One region of the Nocardioides sp. Soil777 genome, then DNA from elsewhere that is predicted to be linked to it. Evidence: predicted binding sites of a transcription regulator. Region 1 holds the regulator's gene; the other holds the start of a gene.
What was found. Region 1 encodes LexA, which represses DNA repair genes until DNA is damaged. Its sites were predicted from a motif close to TCGAACANNTGTTCGA; they were not measured.

Region 1 (15,600 bases):
CTCGGCGGCGGAGCCGGTCTCCTCGACGATCGGCTCGTAGGAGCCGGTCTCGAGGTGGCGCTGGCGCTCGTCGGCCGAGTAGATGCCGAGCATCGAGCGCTCCTCGAAGGACAGGTAGTCCAGGGCCAGGCGGCGGAAGATGTAGTCCATGATCGACTGCGACATCCGCACGTCCGGGTCGTCGGTGAGGCCGGCGGGCTCGAAGCGCAGGTTGGTGAACTTCGAGACGTAGGTCTCCAGCGGGACGCCGTACTGCAGGCCGATCGAGACGGCGATCGAGAACGCGTCCATGACACCGGCGAGGGTCGAGCCCTGCTTGCCGAGCTTGAGGAAGACCTCGCCCAGCTGGCCGTCGTCGTGGGCACCCGAGGTCATGTAGCCCTCGGCGCCGCCGACCGTGAAGGACGTCGTGCGCGAGACGCGCGACTTGGGGAGGCGCTTGCGGGTCGGGGCGTAGACGACCTTCTCCACGACCTTGGTCGCCGCGGCGTCCTTGGCGTCGGCCGCGTCCTTGGCGTCCTTCTTGGCCTTGCCGCCACCGTCGGAGAGCGGCTGGCCGACCTTGCAGTTGTCGCGGTAGATGGCCGTCGCCTTGAGGCCGAGCTTCCAGGACTGCATGTAGACGTCCTCGATCTCCTCCACCGTGGCGTTCTCGGGGAGGTTGACCGTCTTGGAGATCGCGCCGGACAGGAACGGCTGGGCCGCCGCCATCATCCGCACGTGGCCCATCGGCTTGAGCGAGCGGGCGCCCATCGCGGTGTCGAAGATCTCGTAGTGCTCGGTCTTGAGGCCCGGGGCGTCGATGACGTGGCCGTGCTCGCCGATGTAGGCGACGATCGCCTCGACCTGCTCGGGCTGGTAGCCGAGCTTGCGCAGCGCCCGCGGGATCGTCTGGTTGACGATCTGCATGGAGCCGCCGCCGACGAGCTTCTTGAACTTCACCAGGGAGAAGTCGGGCTCGATGCCGGTGGTGTCGCAGTCCATCATGAAGCCGATGGTGCCGGTCGGCGCGAGCACCGACGCCTGCGCGTTGCGGAAGCCGTTGACCTCACCGGTGGAGATGACGTCGGCCCAAGCCTCGGTCGCGAGCTTGAGCACGCGGCCGTCCTCGGTGTGAAGCACGCGCACCTGGTCGTTGGCGGCCTGGTGCTTGCGCATGACCCGCTTGTGGGCGGTCGCGTTGCGCTGGTAGCCGGCGTACGGGCCGACGATGCCGGCCAGCTCGGCCGAGCGCTTGTACGACGTACCGGTCATGAGCGACGTCAGCGCGGCGGCCATGGAGCGGCCACCCTCGGAGTCGTAGCCCAGGCCCATCGCCATCAGCAGGGCGCCGAGGTTGGCGTAGCCGATGCCGAGCTGGCGGTAGTCGCGGGTGGTGTCGCCGATCGACTCGGTCGGGAAGTCCGCGAAGCAGATCGAGATGTCCATCGCGGTGATGATGAACTCGACGGCCTTGGCGAAGAGGGCGGCGTCGAAGGTGTCGTCGTCCTTGAGGAACTTGAGCAGGTTGAGCGACGCCAGGTTGCACGAGGAGTTGTCGAGCGACATGTACTCCGAGCACGGGTTGGACGCGGTGATGCGGCCGGTCTCGGGGTTGGTGTGCCAGTCGTTGATCGTGTCGTCGTACTGCAGGCCCGGGTCGGCGCACTCCCACGCGGCGACGCTGATCTTGCGGAACAGGTCGCGGGCGTCGACGGTCTCGATGACCTCGCCGGTGCCGCGCGAGCGCAGCCCGAACTCGGTGCCCTCCTCGACCGCGCGCATGAACTCGTCGCTGACGCGGACCGAGTTGTTGGCGTTCTGGTACTGGACGGAGGTGATGTCGGCGCCGCCGAGGTCCATGTCGAAGCCGGCGTCGCGCAGGGCGCGGATCTTGTCCTCCTCGCGCGCCTTGGTCATCACGAACTCCTCGATGTCCGGGTGGTCGACGTCGAGGACGACCATCTTGGCCGCACGACGCGTGGCGCCGCCCGACTTGATGGTGCCCGCGGACGCGTCGGCGCCGCGCATGAAGGAGACCGGACCGGACGCCGTACCACCGGAGGAGAGGAGCTCCTTGGAGGAGCGGATGCGGGAGAGGTTGAGGCCGGCACCGGAGCCGCCCTTGAAGATGAAGCCCTCCTCCTTGTACCAGTTGAGGATCGAGTCCATCGAGTCGTCGACCGAGAGGATGAAGCAGGCCGAGACCTGCTGCGGCGACGGGGTGCCGACGTTGAACCACACCGGGGAGTTGAAGGAGAAGTACTGGTTGACCAGCAGCCAGGTCAGCTCGTGCTCGAAGATCTCGGCGTCGCCGTCGGTCTTGAAGTAGCCGTGGTCGATGCCGGCCTTGGTGTAGGTCTTCACGACCCGGTCGATGAGCTGCTTGAGGCTCCACTCACGCACGTCGGTGCCGACGGCGCCGCGGAAGTACTTGGTGGTGACGATCGTGGAGGCGTTGACCGACCAGAAGTCGGGGAACTCCACGCCGCGCTGCTCGAAGACGGTCTCGCCGGTCTTCCAGTTCTGCTGGACGACGTCGCGACGCTCCCAGGTGATGGCGTCGTAGGGGTGCGTGCCCTCGGTGCTGAAGACGCGCTCGAGGGTCAGGCCCTCGCCCTTGCCCTGCTTGGACGCGGCGCCGGTGCTCACCGTCTCGGTCATGGGTTCTCCTCTGGATCCCTCGTGCTTGGTCAACTCTGGTGGTCAGCCGAACTGCTCGGCTGGGAGTGGTACGCCCGGCACGCCGCTTCCCCACGACGTGCCGGGCAGTCTGTGTCAGCCCGTGGGGGCTGGATGTGCCGCCTCGTCCGGGGCGACCTCGTCGGGGACGAGGCGCTCAGCACGGAGCATGGCGATCTCGTCCTCGAAGTCGTCGGCGCTCTGGAACGCGCGGTAGACGCTCGCGAAGCGGAGGTAGGCCACCTCGTCGAGCTCGCGGAGCGGGCTCAGGATCGCGAGGCCGACCTCGTGGGCCGGGATCTCGGCCTGGCCGCTGAGACGCAGGGCGTCCTCCACGGCCTGGCCCAGGCAGGCGAGCTGGTCCTCGGTGACCGGGCGGCCCTTGCACGCCTTGCGGACGCCGGCGATCGCCTTGTCCCGCGTGAAGGGCTCTGTCGCGCCCGAGCGCTTGAGGACGGTCAGCTGCATCTGCTCGACGGTCGTGAACCGCTTGGCGCAGTCGTTGCAGGTGCGGCGGCGGCGGATCGAGCTGCCGTCGTCGGCGACGCGGGAGTCGAGCACACGGGTGTCGGTGTTGCGGCAGTAAGGACAGTGCATGTGCGGGCCTCCCCCCTCGCTCGTCCGGTCGGGTCGTCGGGGCGCGCTGCAGACACCCCTCATGGGGTGTCAACGCCTGTGGACCAGCCGGTGATTCCTGTGGACAAGTAGCCTCTGGCTGTGAGGTCAGCACCCGGTCCCTGTGGACTAGATGTGGAGAACCACAACGGTGTAACTACTAGATGTAGTGGTAACCGTACGTTGGCTCGGGGACATGTGCAAGTGGTTCGAAATGATCATCCGGGGTGTCGCGGGGGGCCTCGGTAAAACCGCAGGTCAGTGCCCTCGAGGGCCTCCAGATCCGGTCCTTGATGGCCCGTTCGGGCGGCGTGTCGGGGGTCATTCCGGGAGTGTTCCGGCCCCACGGCCAGCCGCCATCGGACACAATGCTCCCGTGGCATCTTCGGGGAAGCGGGCAGGGTCGCGGCGTGGCCCTCGCCAGAGCGGCGGGGTCAACAAGACCGCGCTCGCGCTGGCGGTCGGGATCACGCTGTGCGTGGTCGCCTGGGGCTACCTCGTCTACCTGGCCATCGACTTCGGTACGTCGGCCCGCAGCGGCGAGTCCGGGTCCTGGGCGCTCCTGGGGCTGGCCTCGATCGGCGCGATCGCCTGCCTCTTCACCGGGCTGCTGCTGATCGCCCGGCTGATGCGGGCGCTGGGCATCACCGCGCCCCCCGACGAGGAGCCCTCCGATCCCGCTCCCCCGCGTGTCCCGGGCGGACGCAGAGCGGCCCGCTGAGCGGCGTACGACGTGGTGCCGTGCGCGCCCAACGGGCCGGTGCGGTGACGCTCGCGCGTCGGTGCTGCTAGATCACTCGTGCATCGAGCGCGGGATGCTGGCGTTGGCGATGCGGTTCTCGGCGTCGATCATCCAGGCGAGCTGCTCGAGGCGCTCGAGGATGGTGTGGATGATGTCGGCGGACGTGGGATCGGCGGCGTCGACCTCGTCGTGGATGCGGCGGCCGGTGCCGGCGACGGCGTACAGCGCGGCGACGATCGCGTCGACGCAGTCCGCGGTGTCGATCTCGTCGGCGGGGAACTCGCTCAGCGACGTCTTCGCGGCGACGGTGGCGGCGCGGGCGTCGGGGGTGACGTAGACCGCGCGCATGCGCTCGGCGACGACGTCGGAGAACTCGCGCGCGGCGTCGACGACCTCGTCGAGGGCGAGGTGGAGGTCGCGGAAGTTCTTGCCGACGACGTTCCAGTGGGCCTGCTTGCCCTGCAGGTGGAGGTCGGTGAGGTCCACGAGGAGCTGCTGGAGGTGGTCGGCCAGCTGCTGGTCGGCCTGGAACGCCGGGTGGGCGGTGTGCGTGGGGCGGGGGGCGGTCTGGGTCATCGTGAGGTCCTCTCGTCGGGTGCGAGGACTACTCAACCCGCTTTTCTGGAATGGTTCCAGTAAGGGAAGGCTCGCCTCGTCGGGCTCAGCGGGTCCGGAAGAAGCGGACCGTGTACGCCGCGACCTGGCCCGGCACGCCGTCGACGACGATCCCGCTGACCGTCACCCGGGCCGTGCCGACGGGCTTGCCCGGCCACACGCGGGCCGGCATCTCCCAGACGAGGGTCGGCTTGCCGACGCCGTTGTCGGGGGTGCGGAGCTTGATGCCTTTGATGTCTCGCCCTCTGTGGGTGACGTCGACCGTGGCGCTCGAGAAGTCCGTGCTGTCGGTACCGGAGCTGAGCGACCAGCGGCCGCGGGGGTCGAGGCGACTCGGGAACCAGCCCGCCGTCGGCCACGACACCCACTGCGGGTTGGGGGCCGCCTCGTCGAAAGGCGAGCCGAAGAGGTGGGTGACGTTGGCGGTACGGGTGCCGCCGATCCCGACCGCGTCGAGGTAGGGGTAGAGGAGCCAGCGCCGGTGGCCGACGCGGTGGTTGCCGCCGCCCCAATCGTCGAGGTAGGCCTCGATCTTGTCGCTGTTGCTCTCCCGCGACGTGCCCTCGTAGAGGTTGGACTCCCCGGCCGCGTCGTAGCCCGCGCGCGTCCAGCACGGCCAGTCCCGCGGCGGGTAGTGGCTCACCGCGTGCTTGGCGGTCATGATCAGCGCGGCCGCCTGGGCTTCCTTGACCGTGCTGTCGTCCAGGGTGAGCGGGGTCAGGCCGGACATCCGACGGGCGAAGTTGATCGCGTTGAGCTGTCGCTTCGTGGATTCGTTTGCGAGCCGTCCCGGTCGGCACTTCGCGGTGCTGCCGCCGCGCCAGCGCGGCCGGCTCTGCTGCCCACGGACCCACAGGCGCCGGTAGGCCTGCTTGACCGCCGCCTTGCTGCTCGTGTCGATGGACGTGGTTGCTCGGGGGGTGACGGGGCCCGTGACCTCTCCTCCGGGGTGTGCCGGGGGCGGCAGGTCGTCTCCCGTGGCTGCGTTTGCCTGGGCGAGCGGCGCAGCCAGCAGCGGCAGGACGAGGAGGGCGGCGAGCGAGCGGCGTACGCGCATGGTCTGGCCTATCGAGCGATGGGGGTGGCGAGAACGTACTCCCCCGCGGCCCTGCTCGTCGTCCATCGCCGTACGTCGTCGTCCACAGGGCACGAAGCAGGGGTCGATCTCGCGGCGTTCTTGGCTTAGTTTCTGATGCGTCGGCCGCGCTCGGGCATGGATCCGGCGTTCTCGGGAAAGAAGGTCTTCATGAAGCTTGGCCCCGTACGCCGCGCTCTCGCGGCCGCCTGCATCCTGCCGCTCCTGCTTGCCGGCTGCTCCGACGCAGCGCCCACGCCGGAGATTCCCGATCCGACGACCTCGTCGCCCTCGCCGGACGAGACGGAGACGGGTCCGGTGGAGCCGACGCTTCCACCGGAGGCGGAGGGGGACGGGGTGGAGGCAGCGGAAGCGTTCGTTTCGTACTACTTCGACCTGCTGACCTACGCCCAGGCCACGGGTGACACGTCGAAGTTGTCGAACGTGGCGATCGAGGGTTGTGAAACCTGCCAAGGATCCCTCGAGGCCGTCCGTAGGACCTACGAGGCCGGTGGCTCAATCTCCGGGGGAGCGTACGAAGTGACTGCCATTCGAGCTTCGGAGCAGGGCGCCCTCCCGGGCGGGGGCTCCTCATTCGTAGGGCGTGTCAGCGTCGACCACTCCAGGCAGGTCATCAGCGGCAGCAAGGTCGATGGGCTTGACGGCACCTACCCGGCCGGCACCTCCGAGTTCGACTTCGCCGCTGTTATTCAGACCAGCGGCGACTGGCAAATGGCGGATTGGACGCTCCTGTGAACCGCCGCTCTCATTTCCTGCGAGGTCTCGTTGTGGCAGTCGCTGTGACCGCATCGACCATCATGGGCCTGGGTACTGCTACCGCGGGAGACGAGACGGGAACGGGCGCCAACGCGAGTGGTACGGGAGTGGTCATCTTCGGCCAGCAGCAGCAGGAGCCGAACGAGCAAGGTGGGACACAGCAGAGCGTTGCGCAGCCAGTCGACTCCGGCGAGGACGTGAGCCCTACTCGCTGGGTTCTGCAGCCAGCCTGCGACACGGTCAGCGCCTCGGGGTGCATCGCTACGTACATCTGCGAGGACGGCTCGCCCGCTGCGACGTGGTTCCAGTTGGCGGAGAACGGGGATGTCATCGATCAGTACACCCAGTGCCCGGGGGATCCCGAGCCCGCGGAGACCACCCCGACACAGACCGTCGACATCCCCGCTGAGGTCCTGAACGCCTTCAAGCGGGTCGCGCTCCCCCAGTCCACGATCAACGTGCAGCCTCCCGGCGGCGAGACACTGGTCAACCTCCCGACGATCCTGTCCACGAGCGCGGAGAGGCACCAGATCCCGGTTCGCCTCGAGCGGGTCAACGTCGACGTGCTGCTCGAGGTGTGGCCCAGCCGGTTCGTGTGGCACCACGGGGACGACACCAGCCAGGAGACCGCCGAACCGGGCAAGGCGTGGACCGAGGGCGCCGACGTGGGCGACCTGATCACCCACACCTACGCCAAGACGTCCGAGGGACTCGATCTGAGCGTGGACACGACCTGGTCCGCCCAGTTCAGGGTCGTGGGCCAGCCCAACTGGCGACCGGTCGACGGCACCGTGACCATCGACGGCACACCCGTCACCGTTGCCGTCCTCGATGCCAAGCCGCAACTCGTCCGCTGATGCGGGCGCCGGGATGATGGCGGCCCACGAGACCCACCGGGTGGACCACGTGGGCCGCTATGTCCGAGCGACCCGGCGGGGGCATCCGGACGACCCGCGCGCCGACTGCGACCTGCGGTCGTGGGTACCGCAGGTCGTACTCCGCGGCGGGAGTCTCGAGAGGTTCCGCCGACTGGGACCTGCGGTCGTGGGTACCGCAGGTCGTACTCCGCGGCGGGGGCTTCGAGAGGGGTCCGAGAGCGGACTACGAACGGAGTCACTGGGGACTAGCTCGTAACCGCCGCGAGCACCGTGAACACGCCCCGAAATGCCGCAAGGGGCGGGCCCGATGGGCCCGCCCCTTGTCTTCCCCGGTCCCGCCAGCCGGGGTCGAGTCGGCTGGCGGAGAACTAGAAGGTCAGTCGTCGCTGACCGGCACGCGGAGCTTCTGCCCCGCGGAGAGCGCGACGGTGTCGAGCGCGTTGAGGCGCTCGATCTCGCGCATGGTCGTGCGGACGTCACCGGAGTCGGTGAGGTCGGAAGCGATGCTCCAGAGGCTCTGGCCGGGCTCGACCATCACGATCTCGGTGGCCGGAGTCTGGCCGGCCTCGTTGGTGCCGACGGCGACGGAGCCGAGGAAGAAGCCGGCCATGAGGACCAGGGCCAACGACGCCATGAGGACGACGACACGGCCCCTCCGCGTCAGCCGCACTGCAGACCGCGACGACGTGCGGGCGGTCCGCGAGCTGCGGGTCGGGGCAAAGGCGGGCGAGACGGTGATGGTGCTCATGTTGGCCTCCAGGGGAAGAGTCAGCCGGTGGGTGGTGTCGATCGGTTGATCTGGGATCTGTCTAGAGGAAGCCACCGACAACGCCGCCGAGACTGCCGGTGACTTCGTCCGTGGATCGCTCAGGTGTTCGATCGAGCACGTGTTCGACAGTAGAGCGTGTGTTCGAACGACGCAAGGGTCTGGACGAACATTTGTTCGACGTGTCGCAATCGAGTTCCACACGACACGCGGTTCGAACAAATGTTTGAAGTCGAGTCCGCGACAGGACTACGGTTGGCGTCAACGCAGCACGGACAGGCCCAGCAGCAGGACCGCTCAGGAGGAACCCCATGGCCAGCAAGGACCGCAAGGGCAAGGTCGTCGAGATGCCCGACGGCCCCCCGGACGCGACCGGACTCACCCCGCGTCAGCAGCGCGTCCTCGCCACCATCAAGGAGGCCATCGAGACGCGGGGCTACCCGCCGAGCATGCGTGAGATCGGCGCGGCCGTCGGGCTGACCAGCTCCTCGAGCGTGGCCCACCAGCTCAAGGTGCTGGAGGAGAAGGGCTTCCTCAAGCGTGACCCCAACCGGCCGCGCGCGATCGAGGTGTTCCTCCCCGAACTCATGGCCGCCCGCCGCTCCATCTCCAGCGCCGACGAGACCAGCATCGACGAGACCGACATCGGCAACACGGCTCCCCCGGCGACGTACGTCCCGATGGTCGGCCGCATCGCCGCCGGTGGACCGATCCTGGCCGAGGAGCAGATCACCGAGGTCTTCCCGCTGCCCAAGTCGCTGGTCGGCGAGGGCACCCTGTTCCTGCTCGAGGTGTCCGGCGACTCGATGATCGACGCGGCCATCTGCGACGGCGACTACGTCGTGATCCGCCAGGAGCAGACGGCGTCCAACGGCGAGATCGTCGCCGCGATGATCGACGGCGAGGCGACCGTCAAGACGTTCCAGCGCAAGGACGGCCACGTGTGGCTGCTCCCCCACAACGACGCCTACGACCCCATCGACGGCACCCACGCCACGATCCTCGGCAAGGTCACCGCGGTCCTGCGCCGTATGTGACCCACCCCGGCCTCCGGGCCGGTAGACCCCGGGATCCCCTGACACCCGTGTCGGGGGAACCGCGGGGAAAATCCCGATGCGCCCGGGCGCCTCGCCGCGAACACTGGCCGGGTGGCCTCTCTCGTCGCTCCCGCAGTCCGGACCCGTACGGCGCGCACCACCCCGCCGGTCCGTCGGCCCGGCCTGCGCGAGCTCGGGGTCCTCGCGCTCGTCTACATGGGGTACGCCGTCAGCCGGGTGCTGGCGGACGACTCACTGGCCCCGGCGATCACCCGGGCCGCCCGCATCCTCGACCTCGAGCGGACCCTGCACCTCGACGTCGAGGCCGGCCTCAACCGGTGGTTCCTCGAGCACGACACGGTCGGGGTGGTGGCGTCGTTCCACTACGCGAGCGCCCACTACCTGCTGACCCTGGTGGTCGTCGTCTGGCTCTACGTCCGGCACCGGGCGGCGTACGGACCGGCGCGGCTCGCGCTGGTCGGTGCCACCGGGGTGGCGCTGCTCGCCTACCTGGCCATGCCGACCGCACCCCCGCGGCTGATGGACGGCTGGACCGACCTGCTCGCCGTGCACTCGGCCGCGGGCTGGTGGGGCGGCGAGGCGTCGGCCCCCCAAGGGCTGGGCTGGCTGACCAACCAGCTGGCCGCGTTCCCGAGCATGCATGCCGGGTGGGCGCTGTGGGTCGCCCTCGCGGTCAGCCACGTCACCCGGCGACGGGCCGTCGCGGCGCTTGCCTGGGCCCACGCGCTGATCACGGCCGTGGTGGTCGTCGGGACGGGCAATCACTGGGTCCTCGACGTGGTGGCCGGCTGGGCGGTCGTGCTCATCGCCTGGCGGACCGTCGGCCCGCAGCGGGCGTACGACGAGGCTGCCGGCAGCGACGTGGGCGCTCCCTCGTCACACCTGGCCGACCGGCACTGAGAAGGTGTGGCCTGCTCACCGCCCCCGGCGAGGCGCGAGGCAGCAGGCACCAAGAAGCGGGACCCAGCCCTCAGCCCGACGCGAGCCGCGCGAGCGCCTTCCGCACGAGCGCCGGGTCGGTGGTGGTCCACATCGGCGGCAGCGATGCCTTGAGGAAGCCGCCGTAGCGCGCGGTGGCCAGCCGGGGGTCGAGGACGGCGACGACGCCGCGGTCCGTGGTGGTGCGGATCAGCCGCCCGGCCCCCTGCGCCAACAGCAGCGCGGCGTGGGTGGCCGCGACCTGCATGAAGCCGTTGCCGCCGGCCTTGTCGGCCGCCCGCTGGCGCGCGGACATCAGCGGGTCGTCGGGGCGCGGGAAGGGGATGCGGTCGATGATCACCAGCTGGCAGGTGTCGCCCGGCACGTCGAGGCCCTGCCACAGCGACAGGGTGCCGAAGAGGATCGTGTGCGGGTCCTCGACGAACTGCTTGGCCAGCTCGGGGAGCTGGGCGTCGCCCTGGGCCAACGTGGTGAGGTGCGGCAGCGCGGTGCGGACGTGCTCGGCCGCGGCCTCGGCGGCCCGCCGCGAGGAGAAGAGCCCCAGGGTGCGCCCGTCGGCCGCGTCGACCAGCTCGCAGATCTCGTCGAGCTGGCTCTTGACCAGTCCGTCGCGACCGGGCGGCGGGAGGTGGCGGGCGACGTACAGGATGGCCTGCTGGCCGTAGTCGAACGGCGACCCCACGTCGATGCCGCGCCACGGGAGCACCCCGTCGGCGGTGTCGGCCGGGGCCGCAAGACCGTCCTCGACCCGCTCGGTCGGCTTCAGCCCGATCGAGGAGGCCACGGCGTTGAAGTCTCCACCGAGCATCAGGGTGGCGCTGGTGAACACCACCGTCTTGTCGGACAGCAGCTTGTCGCGCATCTGCCCCCACACCTGCAGCGGCGCCACGTGCAGCCGCGGCGGGATGCGGGTCGACATGTTGGGCGGCGGCTCGCTGAGCCACAGCACGTCCGATTCCAGGTCGGCGGCCATCCGCTCGGCGTTGGCGAAGACGTCCTGCACCATCCCCTTGGCCTGGGTGCGGCCCGGGTCGGCCTCGCCCCCGTCGCCGGCGCTCTCGCGCGGGTAGGCCGACAGGCAGGTGCGCGCGGCGTCGCGGACCAGCGCCAGCGCCTCGCCGAGCTGGTCGGGCATCCGCTCGATCCGCCCGGCCATGGTGGCCTCGAAGGCGTCGGACAGCGCATCCGCGGCCTCGGCCAGCGCGTCGGCCGAGCCGTCCTCCACGATCCGCTGCGAGCGCCGGGCGGCCCGCTCGACGTCGTTGACCGACAGCTCGTCGGTGGCGGCCTGGGTGACCCGGGCGGTGAGCTCGTGGGCCTCGTCGATGACCACGGCGTCGTACTCCGGGATCATCGGCACGCCCTCGATGGCGTCGATGGCCAGGAGCGAGTGGTTGGTGACGATGAGGTGGGAGCGCTGTGCCTTCTCCCTCGCCAGCTCGGCGAAGCACTCCTGGCCGAAGGGGCACTTGGCCGCCCCGAGGCACTCGCGGTGGTTGACGCTCACCTGGCGCCACTCGCGGTCGGTGTGCCGCGGCGCGTTGTCGCGCTCGCCGGTGCCGCCGTCCTCGGCCTCCTTCTCCGCCCAGCCGCGTAGCTCGAGGACCGTCTCGGCCATCGACCCCACCGGGACGTCGACCAGGGCGCCTTGGTCGTCGGGCACGCCCTCGCGGATGCGGTGCAGGCAGGCGTAGTTGGAGCGGCCCTTGAGCACGGCGTACGACGTGTCGACCTTGCTGCCACCGGGCGCACCGGCCACCGCCGACATGAGCCGCGGGATGTCGCGCTCGACGAGCTGGTGCTGCAGCGCGAGCGTCGCGGTCGCGATCACCACGCGCTGGTCGTGGAGCAGGCTGGGCACGAGGTAGGCCAGCGACTTGCCGGTGCCCGTGCCGGCCTGGACGAGCAGGTGCTCGCCGGTGGTGAAGGCGGTCGCGACCGCCTCGGCCATCCGGACCTGGCCGGTGCGCTCCTGGCCCCCGAGCGCCGTCACGGCCTCGTGGAGCAGGGGGGTCACACCGGAGTCGGAAGTTGGCACCGGAGCACCCTATGCGGCGAGACCGACACAGGCCGAAGCCACTCCACAGGGCCGCCCGGTGAGGACGGTCCGACGGAGCGGACGGTCAGACGACGGCCCCGGAGTCGTCGAGCTCGCGGACGACCTTCTCCTTCTTGACCCGGCTCATCGGCGCCCGCTCCTGGAGGTAGGTCAGCAGCGGCGTGGCGGTGAAGACCGAGGAGTAGGTGCCGACCACGAGGCCGACGAGCAGGGCGATCGCGAAGTCGCGCAGCGAGTCGCCCCCCAGCACGGCGAGCGCCACCAGGATGAACATGGTGCCGAGGCCGGTGTTGATGGTGCGCGGCATCGTCTCGATGGCCGCCCGGTTGGCCATCGTGTTGAACTCGTCCTCCGGCCGGGACCCGTGCCAGCGCTCGCGGATGCGGTCGAAGACCACGACGGTGTCGTTGACCGACAGACCGATGATGGTCATCGCCGCGGCCAGGAAGATGCCGTCGATCGGCTTCTCCAGCCACGCGAAGAGACCGACGACCAGGACCACGTCGTGGGCCATCGCGACCACGGCGGAGACGCCGAAGGTCCACTTGAAGCGGACCGCGAGGTAGAGCAGCTGGGCCAGCAGGGCGATCCCGAAGGCGATGAGAGCCTTGTCGCGGAGCTCCTGGCCGAGGGAGGCGCCGATCGTCTGGTCGTCCTCCTTGGTGACGGTGCCGCCGATCGACTCGAGGGCATCCTCGATCTTCTGCTCCTCCTCGTTGGAGATCACGCCGGTGCGCACCGTGAAGTCGGCGGTGTCGGCACCCTGCACGACAGCCTCGCCGAAGCCGGCGCCGGCGATCGCCTCGCGCGCCTCGTCGACCGTGACCTCCTCCGAGACCGAGTAGTCGAGCTGGCGGCCGCCGGAGAACTCGACACCGAGGTTGAGGCCCTGGGTGACGATGCCCGAGACGGCCAGCACGAGCGCGGCCCCGGAGATCCCGAGCCACATCTTGCGCTTGCCCATGATGTCGAAGTCGGAGCGGTCGAGCCACGCGCGGACCCGGCCGATGTTGCCGAGGCCGCTGATCGCGGGACGACGCTCGACGGCCTTCGAGGAGACACTCAGCTCGGAGAGGACCCGGGCGATGACGAGGGCGGAGATCATCGACGCGATGACACCGATGGACAGCGTCACGCCGAAGCCCTTGATCGGCCCGGAACCGAGGATGAAGAGCAGGGCGGCCGCGAGAAGGGTGGTGACGTTGGAGTCGATGATCGCGCTCCACGCCTTGTTGAAGCCCACCGCGAGGGCGCGCCGGAGCCCGGCCGACGGGTAGGCGGCGTACTCCTCCCGCGCGCGCTCGAAGACGAGCACGTTGGCGTCGATCGCCATGCCGATCGCGAGCACGAAGCCCGCGAGGCCGGGCAGGGTCAGCGTGGAGCCGAGGGCAAGCAGCATCGCGTAGGCGATGAGGGCGTACGACGCCAGCGCGATCGTGGCCATCGCGCCGACGAGGCGGTAGACCACGATGATGAAGATGCCGGTGAGGATGAGGCCGATGATGCCGGCCTCGATCGAGGCGTCGATGGCCTCCTCGCCGAGGGTCGGGCCGACGAGGCGGTCGGAGACCAGCTCGAGCTCGAGGGGCAGCGCGCCGCCCTCGATGAGGGCTGACAGGTCGCTGGCGGTGGCCAGCGTGAAGTCACCGGTGATGTCGGTGCTGCCGGTGATGTTGGCACCGCACTGCACCTGCACCTCGGGGCTGGAGATCACCTCGCCGTCGAGCACGATGGCGATCCGGCGCTGGTCGCCGGTCGCGCACGCGGCGTCGCCGGAGAGCTTGCCGAAGGCGTCCGAGCCGGCGCCGCTGAAGTCGACCGCGACGGCGTAGCCGACGCTGTTCTCTCGCTGGACTGCCTCGGCGCCGGTGATCTCGTCGCCCTGGAGGGCGGTGGGGCCGATCTCGAGGAACTGGCCGTCCTCGGCCGGGAGGACCTCGTTGCCCTCCTTGCTGGGCTCGGCGTCCGGGCCGTTGGCCACCGCCACGACCGGGTGCACGCTGAGCTGGGCGGTCTGGCCGATCCGCTCCTCGGCCTCCTGCGCCTCGTCGTCGTTGGTGACGCCCGGGAGCTCGACGAGGATCCGGTTGTCGCCCTGGCGGACCAGGGTCGACTCGGCGACGCCGAGGGCGTCCACGCGACCGCGCAGCACCTCGACGGTCTTGTCGACGTTGGCGGCCGTGGCCTCGGTCGTCTCGGTGTCGTTGGCCTCGAAGACGAACTGCGCGCCACCGCGCAGGTCGAGGCCGAGGTTGGGCTTGACGCCCAGCGCGATCGCGGCACACCCCGCCAGGAGACCGAGGACGAGGAGGAAGCGAAGAACGGCACCGCGTGACATGCGCGACATCCTCTCCCACGACTGGTGAACGCCGTCAATCGCCTCTCCGATCGCGTCATGACGCGAGTGGCTCACGAGATCGGCCCGGGGTCATCCGTGCCGCACGCGCGAAGATGGTTGACTCGTCCCATGCGTAGGGAGGCGGACCGCCGGCCATCGACCAGGCCGACTTCGCGGCCCCCATCGGCACCGACCATCCCCACCGCGCGGGGTGCCGGCGAGCTCCTCCGGCTCCTGCGCGAGCACGAGGGACTGACCCGCAGCGAGCTCATCGAGCACACCGGGTGGTCGCGCTCCACCCTCGGCGCCCGCCTCGACTCGCTGACGGCGGCCGGCCTCGTGCAGAGCTCCGGGGTCGGCGCCTCGACCGGCGGACGGCCCGCCACACGGCTCTCCTTCCACCCCGGGGCGTACGTCGTGCTGGCCGCCGACTTCGGCGCCACGCACGTCACGGTGGCCCTCACCGACCTCGCCGGCACGGTCATCGCCGAGACCACCAGCGAGCTGCACATCGCCGACGGCCCCGAGCCGGCGCTGGGCTGGCTGGTCGACGCCGCGCGGCAGCTCATGGACGAGGCTGGCGCCACCACCACCCAGCTCGCGGGCATCGGGATCGGCCTGCCCGGCCCGGTCGAGCACACCACCGGCGTGCCGATCAAGCCGCCGATCATGCCCGGCTGGGACGGCTTCAAGGTCGCCTCGTGGGTCGAGGAGCGCCTCGGCGCCCCGGTCTACGTCGACAACGACGTCAACCTGATGGCCCTCGGCGAGCACGCGAGCGCCTACCCCGGCGTCGACCACTTCGTCTTCGTCAAGGTCGCCACCGGCATCGGCGCCGGCCTGATCAGCGGCCGTCGCCTGCACCGCGGGGCGGTCGGCTCCGCCGGCGACCTCGGGCACGTCCGGGCGCCGCACGCACCCGACGTACCGTGCGAGTGCGGCAACACGGGCTGCCTGGAGGCCGTGGCGAGCGGCCGCGCGATCGCCGCCGAGCTCTTCCCCGGCCGCCCGCGCGAGGACATCGGCACCCGGGAGGTGCTGGAGCTGCTCGAGCGCAACGACGCCCGGGCCACCGCC
Region 2 (15,600 bases), on a different contig from region 1:
GTGCCCTGGGCGCCACCGTCGGACGCGGCGTGTGGTGCGAGACCTACTGGCTCCCCGAGCCGGACCTCGTCGAGCTGCGCGACGGGGCCACTGTCAACGCGGGCTGCGTGGTGCAGACCCACCTCTTCCACGACCGCGTCATGAGCATGGACAAGGTGGTGCTGCGGCGGGGCTCGACGCTCGGTCCCAACAGCGTCGTGCTGCCCGCGGCGACCATCGGCCGGGACGCTACGGTGGGCCCGGTGTCCTTGGTGATGAGGGGTGAGCTGGTGCCTGACAAGACCCGCTGGGTGGGCAACCCCATCGGTCCGTGGCTCGACGACGCGTCCCACCCGGACGCATGAGGGCGCACGCATGAGGACCGGCGCAGACCCTTACGTGCCGGGGCACGGTGACCTGACCTACGACGTCACCCACTACGACCTCGAGCTGGCCTACTCCCTGGAGGGCAACCGCCTCGACGGCACCGCGCGGCTGGACTGCACGATCCGCGAGGACACCGACGAGCTGGCCCTCGACCTCCACGGCCTCGACGTCACCAAGGTGAGCGTGGACGGCGCCGCAGTGAAGTACCGCGACCGCACCGGGACGCTCACGGTCCGTCTCGGGGAGACGGTCGCGGCCGGTGAGTCCGTGACCGTGACCGTGCGCTACCACGGCCACCCGACCCCGGAGAAGACACGGCACCTCGGGGCTGCCGGCTGGGAGGAGCTCACCGACGGGGTGATCGTCGCGGGCCAGCCGCACGGCGCCCCCTCGTGGTTCCCCTGCAACGACCGGCCGTCCAACAAGGCCACCTACCGGATGAGCATCAGGGTCGCGGCGGGCTACCGCGTCGTCGCCAACGGCAGCCTGCTCAGCAACCGCCGCCGCTCGAGCACGGTCACGTGGGTCTACGAGCAGCTGCAGCCGATGGCGACCTACCTCGCGACCGTGCACATCGGACGGTACGAGCTCCGCACCGACGATGACGGGGACGTGCCCATGCACGCGGTCCTGCCGCAGCGTCTCCTGTCGTCGTACGACGACGCCTTCGGTGAGCAGCGCGCGATGATCGACACCTTCTCCCGCCTCTTCGGCCCCTACCCGTTCCCGGCCTACACCGTCGTAGTGACCGACGACGACCTCGAGATCCCGCTCGAGGCGCAGGGGCTCTCCGCCTTCGGGGCCAACTTCCTGACCTCCGACTGGGACTCCGTCCGGCTGGTCGCGCACGAGCTCTCCCACCAGTGGTTCGGCAACAGCCTGACCCTCGGCAGCTGGCAGGACATCTGGTTGCACGAGGGGTTCGCCTGCTACGCCGAGTGGATCTGGTCCGAGGAGTCCGGAGGGCCGTCGGCCCAGGAGCGTGCTGAGGAGCACCACGAGAAGCTCACCGGTCTCGACCAGGACCTCGTGCTCGCCGACCCCGGCCCGGAGCTCATGTTCGACGACCGCGTCTACAAGCGCGGCGCGCTGACCCTGCACGCCCTGCGTCTCACCGTCGGCGACGACGCCTTCTTCGCCTTGCTGCGCGGCTGGACCGACAAGCACGCGTACGGCACCGTCAACACCGGGGCCTTCGTCGAGTTCGCGGAGCTGTCGACCGGACAGGATCTCGCCGAGCTCTTCGACGTCTGGCTCAACCGAGCGACCCTCCCGGACCTGCCTCCTGCACCGTGACGTCGTGAGGGCGCACCTGGCCGCCACCTGCCACCGCCGCGGTCAGGTCGGCGGCGAGAGTCACGTCCATCACCCAGTCCGGCCGCGGCACCGACGTCGGCCACTCCACGACCACCGGTGATCCGCTCGAGTCGTCCAGGCGGATGGTCGACGGGTCGACGGCGAGGCCCCAGCCGGACGCCTTGAGCAGGGCCTCCTTGCGGACCCAGGCCGACGGCTCGCGCACGGCCGCGACCTTCTCCGTGGGGTGCAGCAGGACGTCCGCCACCTCCGCCGCGGCGAGGAGCGCCGTCGTCTCCACGTCCACGCCGACGGAGCGGCACCCGGTCATGGCCACCACCGTGACCCCGGAGGTCCGGGCGATGCTTACGGCCGGGCGTGCTGCTGCGTCGGGGCCGGCGATCGTGGGGCGTCCGTGCATCGTGCTCGCGCAGCGTGGGCAGACGCGCACCGTCCCGGGGTAGTGCGCGCCCGGTCCGTGGCGCCGCCGCCACAGTTCGGCCAGCATCCGCTCGGCGACGTACGCCGCGTCGTCGCGCGTCCACGCCATCGACAGCCAGGTCACGCCACCGAGTGTCCCGCACGCCGCCCCGGACGGCAGCGCTCTCCCGCGGCAGGACCCGGTCAGCGCAGCGCGCGGCGTACGTCGAGCAGGGTCGTGGCGCCAGAGACCTCGTTCCCGACCCCCACCAACGGACGGCCGGTGGGGGAGTCCTCGGCCGCGATGAAGGTGAGCCCCTCAGGGCCCAGGTCACCGGCGGCCGGGGTGGCGCCGGAGAAGGCGAAGTCGCGGTTGTTGACGTACGTGACGAACGACGCCCGGGCCGGGTCGGTCACGTCGTACACCATCACCCCGCCGACCCGCTCGAGACCGAGGAAGGCGTACGTGCGTCCGCCGACCTTGCCAAGGGTGACCCCTTCGGGCTCCGGGCCCTTGTCGTCGCTGCGCCCGTCGAAGCCGGACTCGGTGTGGTTGGAGTTGAAGAAGGTGGGAAGGGCCTCGGCGGTGATCCGCTCGAGCTCGGCACCGGAGTCGAAGACGAGGTCACCCTCACCGGTCCACACGGAGAAACCGCGGCCCCCGAAGGTGTGCAGTCGCTCGTAGCAGGCGCCGTCGGCGCGCAGGCCGTTCGCGGTCGTGACGTTGAGGCGGCCCAGCTGGGCATCCGCCTTCAGGGCCGGGTCGACGGACGCGCACAACGGCTGTGTGCCGGACTTGCCCAGGTCCTTGACGCGTGACACCTCGGAGTAACCGGACCAGTCGCGGCTGTCGCCCTCGTTGGCGGTGACGAGGTAGGTGCGGCCACGGACCTGGTAGGACGCGATGGTGTCCGGCATCCGGAACGATGTGACCGGCCAGGTGCGGATGTTCACGGCTCCGTCCCGGTCCGAGGCGTCGAAGGGGACGACCGACCGGTCGATCGATCCCGTGCTCCAGATGCGGTCCACGCTGGCGGACCGGAGGTCGACGACGGCCACGGCGTTCGCCTCCTGCAGCGTCACCCATGCCGTCTTCGACTGCTGGTCGATCGCGACGTACTCCGGCTCCAGGTTCTCCGACACGGGACGGAGCGGCGTGCCGGTGCCGGCGTCGGCGCGACCACCGAAGACGCGGGCCCCGGCGGGCAGCGTCCGGGCACCGGCCGCCTCGTAGGCGTGGAAGGTTGCCGTCCGCACCGCCGACTGGGCGGGCGCACGGACCGTGTCGGGCAGGGCGACGACCGAGATCGAGCCCTCGGGGTCGACGCTGTAGTCCTCGGCGGGCTCGCCCTCGTTGGCGACGACCGCCCGCGCGCCGTCGGGTGTCAGCTCGACCATGTCGGGGAGCGCGCCCACCCGGACGGCACCGAGGGCCTCGGGACCGCCGGCCGAGTCGAAGAAGACCAGCCAGCCGGGATCCGTCGCGTCAGGAGCCTCCACCGCGATGACACCGAGGCCGTCCGCGCGCACCGCGACGGAGTTGGCCACAGCGCCCGCAGGCACCGTCGAGCCGTCGCTCGCGGTGATGTCGGTGGTCTGCACGTCGAAGAGCTTGGTCGGGGTCGACGCGTCGGAGACGTCGAGCACCTCGACGAGGGCCTGGGCCGCGTTGACGACGAGGAGACGCTGCGCCGGGGCGTAGTGCTCGACGATCTCGGCGGCGGACTCGTCGAAGACGCCGGTCTCGTAGGACCCGATCGGGGTGACGCTGAGCGCCGCACCCGCGGCGCTGACCGACACCGGCTCAGGCACCACCGCGGCCTGGGAGGGCCCGGTCATGGCCGTCATTCCCAGGGCGAGGGCGGTGACGCCGAGGGACAGGACGGGGCGGCGGGACTTGAACCCTGGAGTGGACACGGGGCGAACGTAGAAGTGACGAGCCACCGGGCGACGACGCCGAGGTGAACGTCCAGGTGCACCCGCGGGTCGACCTGATGACACACGTAAGCGAGCACCGTGGTTCCCGCCCTTGCCACACATGTGCCACGACGGCTCATCTCGGCCTCCGGAGGAGGTGCCGTCGGAGCAGCTCAACCTGTTCTGACCTGCGCAAACGAGTGGCGCCCCCGGCAGGATTCGAACCTGCGACCGGCGGATTAGAAGGCCGCTGCTCTATCCAGCTGAGCTACGGGGGCCGGGGAGTGGGAACGCGTCCGGCCGCACGCAGGCGCCGGTCGGGCTTCCAGTCCGCGCCCATTGTGCCGTAGCGGGATCAGGGGCGTCGACGTCACCCCGGGACGCTCAGGGACGGACCGTGTCGTCCCGAAAGATCATCCACTTCTCGTCCGTCACCGGCCGGATGCGGGTCAGACGCGCCGCGCGCGTCGAATGAGAGCAGGTCCTTGGCTTCCTCGACCGTGATGCCGTGAGGGGCCACGGTCACGAGTCCGAAGCCCGCCTGCTCCCGACAGGCGCCGATGGCTTTGGCAGGTGCCGCTCCGGCGTACGACGTGACTCCGCCCAGGGGCCGCGACAGTCGGCGATCACGCCATGGTCCGCCGACCCGTCGGTGCACCGTCAGCTCCCGCTGCTGTGGGCCTGAGGGCCGTTGCGGGGTGTGGAACGCCTCTTGACTTCGAACAGGTGTTCGAGCGAGAATGGGGCATGCCCACCGCCTCCGCCGTCGACGTCGCGGTGATCTCGCGCGTGCGGGAGGCCGACGCGCAGGCGCGGGCGGCGCAGACGGCGGTGTTCCTCCTCGCCGCCGAGTGGGCGGACGCCCACCTCGACCCCGACGTTCCGCCCCCGTCGGGCGACTGCCTCCACGGCTGTCGCGCCGCCGACCGGCGCGACATGGAGGTCGGCGACTTCGCCGGTGGGTGCGCCGAGGGATGCGTCGGTGATCCTGACGGCTTCCACGACCCCTTCATCCCGGTGGTCCGTTGGGACGCGGCGGCCCCCTTTGCCGCTGCGATCGGGCGCACCAGCCAGGCCGGCTCCCTGATGATCCGCGACGCCCTGCTCGCCCGGCACCGCCTCCCGCTGGTCTGGAGCCGGGTGGAGGCGGGGGAGGTCGAGCCGCACAAGGCGCGCATGCTCGCGCAGGCCGTGATCGGTCGGCCGCGCGACGTCTCCGACCACCTCGACGTCCATCTCGCCCACGTCGCCCACAAGATCGGCCGCGTCGCGCTCGAGCGCGCTGTCGACGAGGCCATGCTCCGGCTCTACCCGGAGCAGCGCGAGGCCGACCAGCTCGAGGCCCTCGACCGGCGCTTCGCCACCCTCCACGTCGACTCGATCAACCACATCGGGATCGCCGACATGTCGCTGCGCGGGGACTGGAAGGACTTCCACGACTTCGACCGTGCGCTGTCCCGCGTGGCCGTCGCCCTCGCGGCCCAGGACACGGCGGCCGGGCTCGTGCCCGACACCCTCGACGTACGCCGCTCGCGCGCCGTCGGCGTGCTGGCCGATCCCGCCGCCGCGCTGGCCCTGCTGTCCGGCGAGCACGCCCCGCCGCCCTCCAAGCGCGCGCAGCTGGTGCTCACCATCAGCAGGGAGGGTCTGAGCAGCGACCCGGTCGCGCACAACACGACCACCGGTCGCGCCGTGCTCGAGCAGGCCGTGCGCGAGTGGTGCGGCCGCACCGACACCCACCTCCAGGTCCTGCCGGTGCTCGACCTGTCCGGGCACGACGCCACCGACGCCTACCGTCCCAAGGACGCCACGATCGTGCGATCCGACCTGGTGGCGCAGGACTGTGTCTTCCCGCACTGCACCAGGCCCGCGACGACGTGCGACCACGACCACGTCGTCCCCTACGACCACGACGACCCGGCCGGTGGTGGACCGTCGTGCGACTGCAACATCGCCCCGCTGTGCCGACATCACCACCAGCTCAAGACCCATGCGGGGTGGAGCTACTCGGTCCTCGACGTCGGGCTCTGGCTGTGGTCGGACCCGCACGGTCAGCAGTTCCTCCGCGACCGCGTCGGCACCACCGACGTCACGCCGGCCGGGCGATGTCGCCGACGCGAGTGATCCGGTCGTCCCACGTCCGCGGGCTGGTGCGGGTCACCCGCCCGCCCTCTGGCACGATGGAGCCCACGAAGGGGAGTAGTTCCCGACACCCGCCTCCCACGGAGGTGCGGAGGTACGTCGACACACCGGCGGCGAGAGCCGCCCGGCGTACCGCCCGGTCAGTCAGCCCGGGTGAGCGAGACCTTCGGCACTCAGTGCCGAAGCCTCCCCATGCCACGACCGGGTCTTCGGCAGCACGACCACCCGAAGGACCCGATGTCTCTCCTGACCCTCTTCCTCGTCTCCCTCGGCGTCTCCGCCGACGCCTTCGCCGTCGCCCTCGGCAAGGGGCTGCAGATGCGGCGCCTCCGCGTCGGCGACGCCCTGGCCATCGCCGTGACCTTCGGCGTCTTCCAGGCGCTGATGCCACTTCTCGGCTGGCTGCTCGGCACCAGCCTGCGCGACTACATCACCGAGATCGACCACTGGGTCGCCTTCGGCCTGCTCGCGGCGATCGGCGGCAAGATGCTCTGGGAGGCCTTCCAGACCGACGAGGAGGGCGGGGCCAGCGACCTGGGCCTGCCGCTCTCCGAGCTGCTGCTCCTGGGTGTCGCCACCAGCATCGACGCCCTCGCGGTCGGGATCAGCCTCGCGTTCCTCGAGGTGAGCATCCTCGGCGCGGTGGTGGCCATCGGGGTGATCACCTTCGCGGTGTCGCTCGCCGGCGTCGTGATCGGCCACCGGGCGGGTGTCCGGTTCCGCAGGCCGGCCGAGATCGCGGGTGGTCTCATCCTCATCCTCATCGGTCTTCGGATCCTGCTCACCCACCTCGGGATCCTCTGACCGCCGTCGGTGCCGCGCCGTACGGTCCGTGACCATGGCCGGAGGGATGAGTGCGGGACGCGGGGAGTCGCTGGCGTCCCGCGTCGCGACCACCCGGGAGCGCCGGCGACCCGGGGGAGTCGCCCCGCAGCAGCCGGACGCGGACGCCCCGCCGGTCACCCGGCACTGCTGGTACGACGGACCCCACGGCAGGCAGGCCGCCCTGCTGCTCGAGTGGCGCCGCGTCGGCGGTGGCTGGTCGGGGCGGATCGCCGTCGCCGCCCCGGATCCCGCGGGCTGGGCGCTCGTGGAGATGTGGGTCGACCCCGGGATGCTGGCGCCGGCCGGCCCACCGACGCCGACCCGCTGATGGCGCGTTCGCCGGACCCGCGGCGGTCCGGCCGCCACAATGACGCCCATGACGACGTCGTACGCCGGGGGGACCGGTGCGTTGCCGGTCGCGACGATGCCGGGGGAGCCGCCGGACCGCAGTGCCGCGTTCTGGGTCCGGACCGTCCTCGCCACCGGGATCGGCGTCGTGGCGGCCGGGCTGCTCTCGCTGGCGGGCATCGTCACCGTCTTCGCGCTGGTGGTGGTGTCGCCCGAGCACCCCGGCCGGGCGCTCGCCGCGCTGCTGTCCGTGCCCGAGCTGCGCCAGGACGCCGCCGACTCCCTGGTCGGCGACGTCGAGGAGGAGCGCGGCAGCGCCTTCGCCCCCGCCACCCGCAAGGTGCTGGTCGCGGCGACCGACGACGCGCTCGGAGCGCCGGACGTCCTGGCGGCCCTGGCCGCGGTCCCGCTCGACGACGGCCGCCTCGACCCCCAGCCCTACGTCGACGCCATCGCGGTGGAGCTCGACCGGCAGGCCGACGCCACCGACGACCCGGAGGCGCGGCGGGTGCTGTCCACCTACGCCGACGATCTGCCGCGGTTAGCCGCCGCCTCGGTCAGCGAGACGAGCGCGGAGACCGACGCTCTCGACTTCGCGGGCGGGCTCGGCGAGGTGCGTCGCTACGGGCTGGTCGCCGCGGCGGTGGTCGGAGTCCTGGGCCTGATCGCCCTGCTCGTCGCCACAGCGATCGCCGTCCACCGCGGACTCACCGCGGCGCTCGTCACCTCGGCTTCCCTCGTCGTCACCGCCCTGGTCCTCGCGCCCGGGGAGTGGCTGCTCGGACGTGGCGACGGGGTCGCCGGGGCGCTCGCCAGAGTGGTCGCCGCGGCGGGCGAGCTGGCCGGGAGCGAGCTGGTGTGGTCGCTCCTGCTCGCGTCCCTGGTGCCGCCCGCACTGTGGTGGGCGGCCCGCAGCGTGCGGCGTACCGCCTGACCGGACCGACGCAGCACACGGCCCGCCACGCAATGCGCGACGGGCCGTGGGAGACGTGCCGGGGTCAGACGGTGGCCAACTGCTCCGCGGGAGCGTCCTCGCGCCACGCCGTGCCGGTGCGGCGGGCGTTGTAGGTGTCGAGGTCGAGGATCCCCTCGCGCTTGGCGACGATGGTCGGCACCAGTGCCTGGCCGGCCACGTTGGTGGCGGTGCGGCCCATGTCCAGGATCGGGTCGATGGCCAGCAGCAGGCCGACACCCTCCAGGGGGAGGCCCAGGGTGGAGAGGGTGAGGGTGAGCATGACGGTGGCGCCGGTGACGCCCGCGGTGGCGGCCGAGCCGATCACCGAGACGAAGGCGATCAGGACGTAGTCGGTGACCGACAGGTCCAGGCCGAAGAACTGTGCCACGAAGATCGCCGCGATCGCGGGATAGATCGACGCGCACCCGTCCATCTTGGTGGTCGCGCCGAGCGGCACGGCGAAGGAGGAGTAGGCCCGGGGGACGCCCAGGTTGCGCTCGGTCACGGACTGGGTGACCGGCATGGTGCCGATCGACGAGCGCGACACGAACGCCAGCGAGATCGCCGGCCACGCACCGGTGAAGAACTGCTTGACCGAGAGCCCGTTGAGCCGCAGCAGCACCGGGTAGACGCCGAGGAGCACGAGCGCCAGTCCGGCGTAAACCGCGACGGTGAAGGTGCCCAGGGAGCCGAGAGCGTCCCAGCCGTAGGTGGCCACCGCGTTGCCGAGCAGGCCGACGGTCGCGACCGGGGCGAGCAGGATGACCCACCACAGGATCTTCTGGACCACGCTGAGGGCGGAGCGTACGACGCCCAGGAACGGGTCGGCGTCCGAGCCGACCTTGAGGGTGGCGATGCCCACGGCGATGGCGACGACCAGGATCTGGAGCACGTTGAAGGACAGGCCCACGGAGCCGTCGTCGCCCGCACTGCCCTCGAGTCCGAGGACGTTGGCCGGGACCAGGCCGGTCAGGAAGTCGAGCCAGGACCCCGTGGTCGAGGGGGCCGACGCGGCGTCCGCGGAGACGCTGGCGTGGTCACCCGGCTGGAGCACCAGGCCGAGCGTGATGCCGATCGCCACGGCGATCAGGGCCGTGATGGCGAACCACGCCAGGGTCTTCCATGCCAGGCGGGCGGCGCCGGTGACGTCACGCAGGTTGGCGATCGACGCGACGATCGCGAGGAAGACCAGCGGCGGGACGATCGTGCGCAGCAGGGTGACGAAGACGCTGCCGACGGTGGTGAGGGTCTCGGTCAGCCAGTTCGGGTCGGCCACGCCGGCGGCGTCGACCGAGTCGGGACCCATGGAGCGGGCGACGAGGCCGAGGACGACACCCAGCGCGAGTCCGATCAGGACCTGGACGCCGAAGGACGGGAGGCGGAGGCGACGGGTGGGTTGCTCAGTCTCCGTAACTAAAGTATTCATACTGAAAAGATAACCTTTCGGAACAGCACCCGACGATCGCGGGTGCCGAGGGACGCAGGAGGGTCAGTCGACGGCGCGGGAGGGGCGACACAGCGCGCTCCCGGTGCGCACGAGGTCGACGGCACGACGTTGCGTCAGCAGGTCACCCACCGTGGCGGGGAAGGTCGTGGAGGCTCGCACGTCAGCCACAACCGGTGCCGGACCGGGCGGATTCCGTGGTTCCCGTCACAAGGGCGTCGCAGCCTCCCTAGGGTGCGCGACATGTCTTCTCGTCTCGGCCTGCGCCTCGTCGCCCTCCTCGTCCCCGTCGTCCTCCTCGCGCCCGCGGCTGCGCACGCGGAGAAGGTCGCGACGACGGATCCCGCGGGGGACGTCGTGAGCGTCGGGCCGACGGAGCGGGGCGACGACGACCTGGACAACCTCCTGCCTGCCCCCGAGAACCTGACCGCGGACGTCGTCCGCACCGTCGTCGACCACACCGGATCGCGCCTCCGGGTGCGCATCGACCTCCGCGAGCTCGGCCGGTCGAGGATCTACTTCGCGGTGCTGCAGGTGCGCACCCCCGCGGGCACCTTCGAGGTGGAGGCGGACGACCTGGGCCGCCGGCCGGAGGTCGAGATCACGCGCCGGGGTCGCGCCGTCGACTGCCCGCGACTGCGCGCCGTCGGCGACCGGGCCGCCGCCCGCGCGGTCATCACGATCCCGACGTCCTGCCTCGGCGCTCCTCGGTGGGTCCAGGTTGGCGCCGGCATAGCGTCCCTCGAGACCGTGACCGCGGCCGACGGGGCGGAGCAGGACGTGGTGTTCGCCGACGACGCCCACCGCGCCGGGACGATCGGCGACGACAACCTGACCAAGGGCCCCAAGGTCCGCCGCGGCTGACCGCTCACCGGGTGAGGAGCACCAGCACCTCGTAGTGCGTGGTCTGGGGAAACATGTCGAGCACCCGCGCCTCGACCGGGCGCAGCGAGGGCATCAGCGCCAGGTCGCGGGCCAGCGACTCGGCGTTGCACGACGAGTAGACGACGTACGACGCCTCGCCGGCCTCGAGCCAGCGCGCGAGGTCCTCGCCGATCCCGCGTCGGGGTGGGTTGACCACGACGAGGTCGGGCGCCCCCGGCTGGGCCAGCGCCCACGCCGTGGCGTCCCCGGCGACGAAGGTCACCCCGTCGGGCGCGGTCGCCTGCGCGGCGGCCACCGCCTCGGCCGACACCTCCACGCCGGTGACGGTGCGGCCCGGCCCGGCGACGGCCAGCGCGAAGCCGCCCACGCCGCAGTACAGGTCCCACGCCGTGCGGACGTCAGCCAGCCCGGCGACCCACTCGCGGGCCTGGGCGTAGAGCGCCGCGGCGACGTGGGTGTTGGTCTGGAAGAAGCCCTGGGGCCGCAGGGCCAGCTCGAGCCCCTCCAGCCGCATGGGCAGCGACGCCTGCGGGGTCAGCACGATCTCCCGCTCGCCCTCGAGCACGGCCGCGTGCGAGGGCTGCACGTTGAGCGACACCACGCGCAGCGGGGGCAGGGCCTTCAGCAGCCACGGCAGGTGCTTGCGGATCCGGGTCTCGTCGGCGGTCGAGCGCACCACCAGGCGCAGCATCAGTTCGCCGTCGGGCGACTCGGTGAGCAGCACGTGCTTGAGCTCGCCGCGGCGCGTTGTGACGTCGTACGGGGTGAGGTCGGCGCGGGTGACGAAGCCGGCGACCACCTCGAGCGCGGCCGTCAGGCCGGGGGAGTGCAGGGCGCAGTCACGCAGGTCGACCCCGGTGCGGCTGCGGTCCAGGATCCCCAGCGTGGGGGCGGCGGCGGTGCCGCCGACCGCCATCTTGGCCTTGTTGCGGAAGCCCGCGTCGGGACCGGCCACCGTCGGCAGCCAGACCGGCGACGGCACCAGCGATCGCGCGTGCGCCTCCTTGTCGGAGAGCTGCTGCGCGCGAGGCACCTCCAGCAGGGTGCACGAGCGGCAGCGGTGCGCGTCGTAGTGGTGGCAGTCCACGCGGGTGCCGGTCGTCAGCCGCGCAGCCGGCCCATCCACTCCTCGACCTCCGCCGAGGTGCGGGGGAGGGCGGCGGAGAGGTTGTGCGAGCCGTCGGCGGTGACGAGGATGTCGTCCTCGATGCGGATACCGATGCCGCGCAGCTCCTCGGGGACGAGCAGGTCGTCCTCCTGGAAGTACAGGCCCGGCTCGACGGTGAGCACCATGCCCTCGGCCAGGTCGCCCTTGGGGTAGATGTCCACCGAGGAGCGGCCGCAGTCGTGCACGTCCATGCCGAGCATGTGCGACGTGCCGTGCAGCGTCCACCGTGCGTAGACCTTGGACTCGGGGTCCAGCGCCTCCTGCGCAGACACCGGCAGCAGCCCCAGGTCGGCGAGGCCGTGGGCGAGGATCTCCATCGCGGCGTTGTGGGCGGCGAGGAACGGCACGCCCGGCCGGACGGCGTCGATGCCGGCCTGTTGCGCGGCGTGGACGAGGTCGTAGAGGTCGCGCTGCACGGGGGTGAAGCGGCCGTCGACCGGCAGCGTGCGGGTCACGTCGGCGGTGTAGAGGTTGCGCCCCTCGACGCCCATGTCGAGCAGCACGAGCTCACCGGGCGTGATCGGGCCGGTGTTGTCGATCCAGTGCAGCGTCGTCGCGTGCGCACCGCCGCCGACGATGGAGTCGTAGCCGATGTCGTTGCCCATCGCGCGGGCCCGGCGGAAGAAGGTGCCCTCGATCCAGCGCTCGCCGTGCTCGAGGACGCGGTCCCACTCGCGCACCGAGTCCTCGAAGCCGAGCGTGGTGATGTCGCAGGCCTCCTGGAGCTCGGCGACCTCCCACTCGTCCTTGACCAGGCGGAGCTCGTCGGCCACCCGGGCGAGGTCCTCGTCGCTGGTGATGTCGCGGGTCTTGCGGTCGTCGTCGAAGGACGGCAGGTCCTGGACGTGGCGGACCTCGATGCCGAGGGAGTCGGAGATCTCGCGGGCCGACGGACGGCGCCCGGCCCACAGCTCGCCGTACTGGCGGTCGCGGAAGAACTCGTCGGTGTCGCGCTCCGAGCGCGGCCGGGCGTGGAGGACCGCCTCGCCGTCGTCGATCACCAGCACGGCGTCGGAGGTCTGGTTGCCGGAGAAGTAGGTGTGCGCCGTGTCCGGGCGGAAGCGGTAGTCGGTGTCGTTGGCGCGCACCTTGAAGGTGCCCGCCGGAAGCACGAGACGCTCGCCCGGGAAGGCCGCGGCCAGTGCCGCGCGACGCCTGGCGGCGTGCTCGGTGATCGGGTGCCGGGGGACGTCGAGCTCGCGCTCGCCCCACCCGGTGCGCATGAAGGCGGCGTACGCCGCGGGCACGGCCGGGTCGTGCGACTCGGTGGCCAGCGGCTCACCGGTCTCGGAGGTGGCGACGTCGGGCTCGGTGGGGTGCTCCTCGTTCACGCGGTCACTGTACGCCGGGGCGACAGGGGTGCTCCGTTAGGCTTCCGGGCATGCCGAGACGACGTCGTGACAGCGTTGCCTTCACCGTCGTCGTGACGGTGTTGGTCATGCTGGGAGCCCTGGTGATGGCCCTCGTCGTCGCTCTCTCCGGCGCCCCCGGCACGCTGGCCCTGGCCGCTCTTCTCGCCGCCCTGCCGGTGGGTCCGCTGGTCGGCTGCTTCATGTGGCTGGACCGCTACGAGCCCGAGCCACGGTCCCTGCTGGTGGCCGGACTGCTGTGGGGTGCCTTCGTCGCGACCGCCGCCGCCCTCGTCTTCCAGGGGATCGGCGTCGCGGGCGGCGCCAGCGACACCGACAGCCTGGCCATCGTGGCACCGGTGACCGAGGAGCTGACCAAGGGAGCCTTCCTGGTGCTCCTCCTGTGGTGGCGCCGCCACGAGCTCGACGGCGTCCTCGACGGCATCGTCTACGCCGGCATGGTGGGCATCGGCTTCGCCTTCACCGAGAACCTCCTCTACCTCGCCGCGGCGTACGACGGGACGGACGGGCTCGGCCCCGGCGGCACGGAGGCCCTCACCGGCACCTTCATCCTGCGCGGCGTGGTCAGCCCCTTCGCGCACCCGCTCTTCACCGCGTTCATCGGCATCGGGGTCGGCCTGGCGGTGACGTCGAGGCGCCCGCTGCCGCGGGTCCTGCTGCCCGTGCTCGGCTACGTCGGCGCGGTCCTGGCGCACAGCCTGTGGAACTCCGCCACGCTCTACGGCACGGAGAACTTCCTCGTCGTCTACGGCACGCTGATGCTCCCGGCCTTCCTCGGCTTTGTGGCCTTCGCGCTGTACCGCCGCCGCTCGGAGCGGGGAATGATGGAGGCTGCCCTCGAGGACGCCGCCCGGCGCGGGCTGATCCCGGCCACCGACATCCCGTGGCTCGTCGACCTCCGGGCCCGCCGGCACGCCCGCGCCTTCGCCCGCAGGGGTGGAGGCGTGCACGGTGAGCGCGCCATGCGGGACTACCAGGCGGCCGCGATTGAGCTCGCCTACCTGCACCACCGTTATCTTCGCGGGACAGCACCACGCGATTTCGCCGAGCGCGGGCACGAGCACGTGGAGCAGCTCAACGCCGTACGCCCCTACATTGCCTTCCCCGGACAGGTGGTACCCACCAGATGACCGAGCTCCAGTCACGACAGGAGAGCGCCGACAGCACCAGGATGCTGACCGCTCTCGTGCGGCTGCGCGGCGCGCTGCAGGAGGTCCGGCTGCCGCTGGAGCTGCCGACCGCCGAGGCCCAGCGGCAGGCCCGCGGGGAGATGGTGGACCAGCTCGAGGACTACGTCATCCCGCGCCTGATGACCATCGACGCCCCGCTGCTCACCGTCGTCGGCGGCTCGACCGGCGCCGGCAAGTCGACCCTCGTCAACTCGCTGGTCGGCACGCGGGTCACCCAGCCGGGCGTGCTCCGACCGACGACCCGCTCGCCGGTGCTGGTGCACAACCCCGACGACGCGCAGTGGTTCGGCCAGGACCGCCTGCTCCCCGAGCTCGAGCGGGTCACCCGCAGCACCAACGACCCCGACGCGCTCCAGCTCGTGCCGTCGGAGTCCGTGCCGGCCGGCCTCGCCATCCTCGACGCCCCCGACATCGACTCCGTCGAGGAGCGCAACCGCACCCTCGCCGCCCAGCTGCTCGCGGCCGCCGACCTGTGGCTCTTCGTCACCTCCGCCGCCCGGTACGCCGACCAGGTGCCGTGGGAGTTCCTGCGCAAGGCCGCCGAGCGGTCCGCCGCCGTCGCGATCGTGCTCGACCGGACTCCGCCGGAGGCCGTCGAGACGGTCTCCACCCACCTGGCGCGGATGCTCGCCGCCCGCGGGCTCAAGGACTCACCGCTCTTCACCGTCGTCGAGGGAGGCGTCACCGAGGAGGGCCTGCTGCCCCCCGAGTCGGTCGCCGACATCCGCTCGTGGCTCGAGTCGCTGGCCGCCGACGCCGACGCGCGCTCCGCCGTGGTCCGGCAGACCCTCGAGGGCGCCATCCGCACGCTGGCGCGGCGTACGCACTCGGTCGCGGACGCCGCGACCGAGCAGGTCGACGCCGTACGCCGCCTGCGCGAGGACGTCAACCGGTCCTACGACCAGGCGGTGGCCGCGGTCTCCAAGGCGTCCGCCGACGGCACGCTGCTGCGCGGGGAGGTGCTCGCCCGCTGGCAGGAGTTCGTCGGCACCGGCGAGCTGCTCAAGTCGCTGGAGACCCGGGTCGGCTGGCTGCGCGACCGGGTCGTCAACGCGGTCAAGGGCAAGCCCCAGCAGGCCGAGCGGGTCACCGTGGCCGTCGAGTCCGGCCTGGAGACGCTGATCCTCGAGCACGCCGAGGCCGCCGCCGAGCGCACCGAGGCGTCGTGGCAGTCCACGGCCGCCGGCCAGCTGCTCCTCCAGCAGGGCGGGGAGGACCTTGGCCGTGCGTCGCGAGACTTCCGCCGCCGTGCCGAGCGCGCCGTGCGCGACTGG

Region 2: the regulator LexA is predicted to act here: its motif matches at 4,718-4,733, upstream of ASG88_RS02460 (HNH endonuclease signature motif containing protein).

The regions. Positions count from the first base shown of each region.
Region 1 covers NZ_LMSN01000015.1:374,320-389,919, reverse strand. The annotation lists gene ASG88_RS12535 (vitamin B12-dependent ribonucleotide reductase) at 1-2,643, opposite strand, end outside; gene nrdR (transcriptional regulator NrdR) at 2,758-3,258, opposite strand; gene ASG88_RS12525 (hypothetical protein) at 3,653-3,997, shown strand; gene ASG88_RS12520 (Dps family protein) at 4,070-4,594, opposite strand; gene ASG88_RS12515 (CAP domain-containing protein) at 4,680-5,690, opposite strand; gene ASG88_RS12510 (DUF6318 family protein) at 5,847-6,464, shown strand; gene ASG88_RS12505 (hypothetical protein) at 6,794-7,342, shown strand; gene ASG88_RS12500 (LysM peptidoglycan-binding domain-containing protein) at 7,740-8,111, opposite strand; gene lexA (transcriptional repressor LexA) at 8,441-9,166, shown strand; gene ASG88_RS12490 (phosphatase PAP2 family protein) at 9,278-10,087, shown strand; gene ASG88_RS12485 (ATP-dependent DNA helicase) at 10,158-12,164, opposite strand; gene secD (protein translocase subunit SecD) at 12,250-14,523, opposite strand; gene ASG88_RS12475 (ROK family transcriptional regulator) at 14,653-15,600, shown strand, end outside.
Region 2 covers NZ_LMSN01000001.1:499,224-514,823, reverse strand. The annotation lists gene ASG88_RS02485 (Pls/PosA family non-ribosomal peptide synthetase) at 1-344, shown strand, start outside; gene ASG88_RS02480 (M1 family metallopeptidase) at 355-1,662, shown strand; gene ASG88_RS02475 (4'-phosphopantetheinyl transferase family protein) at 1,622-2,227, opposite strand; gene ASG88_RS02470 (choice-of-anchor I family protein) at 2,287-3,999, opposite strand; tRNA gene ASG88_RS02465 (tRNA-Arg) at 4,201-4,277, opposite strand; gene ASG88_RS02460 (HNH endonuclease signature motif containing protein) at 4,747-6,123, shown strand; gene ASG88_RS02455 (manganese efflux pump MntP family protein) at 6,379-6,945, shown strand; gene ASG88_RS02450 (hypothetical protein) at 6,992-7,294, shown strand; gene ASG88_RS02445 (hypothetical protein) at 7,343-8,248, shown strand; gene ASG88_RS02440 (dicarboxylate/amino acid:cation symporter) at 8,313-9,695, opposite strand; gene ASG88_RS24165 (putative leader peptide) at 9,759-9,845, opposite strand; gene ASG88_RS02435 (hypothetical protein) at 9,957-10,577, shown strand; gene rlmC (23S rRNA (uracil(747)-C(5))-methyltransferase RlmC) at 10,582-11,685, opposite strand; gene ASG88_RS02425 (aminopeptidase P family protein) at 11,700-13,097, opposite strand; gene ASG88_RS02420 (PrsW family intramembrane metalloprotease) at 13,148-14,266, shown strand; gene ASG88_RS02415 (dynamin family protein) at 14,263-15,600, shown strand, end outside.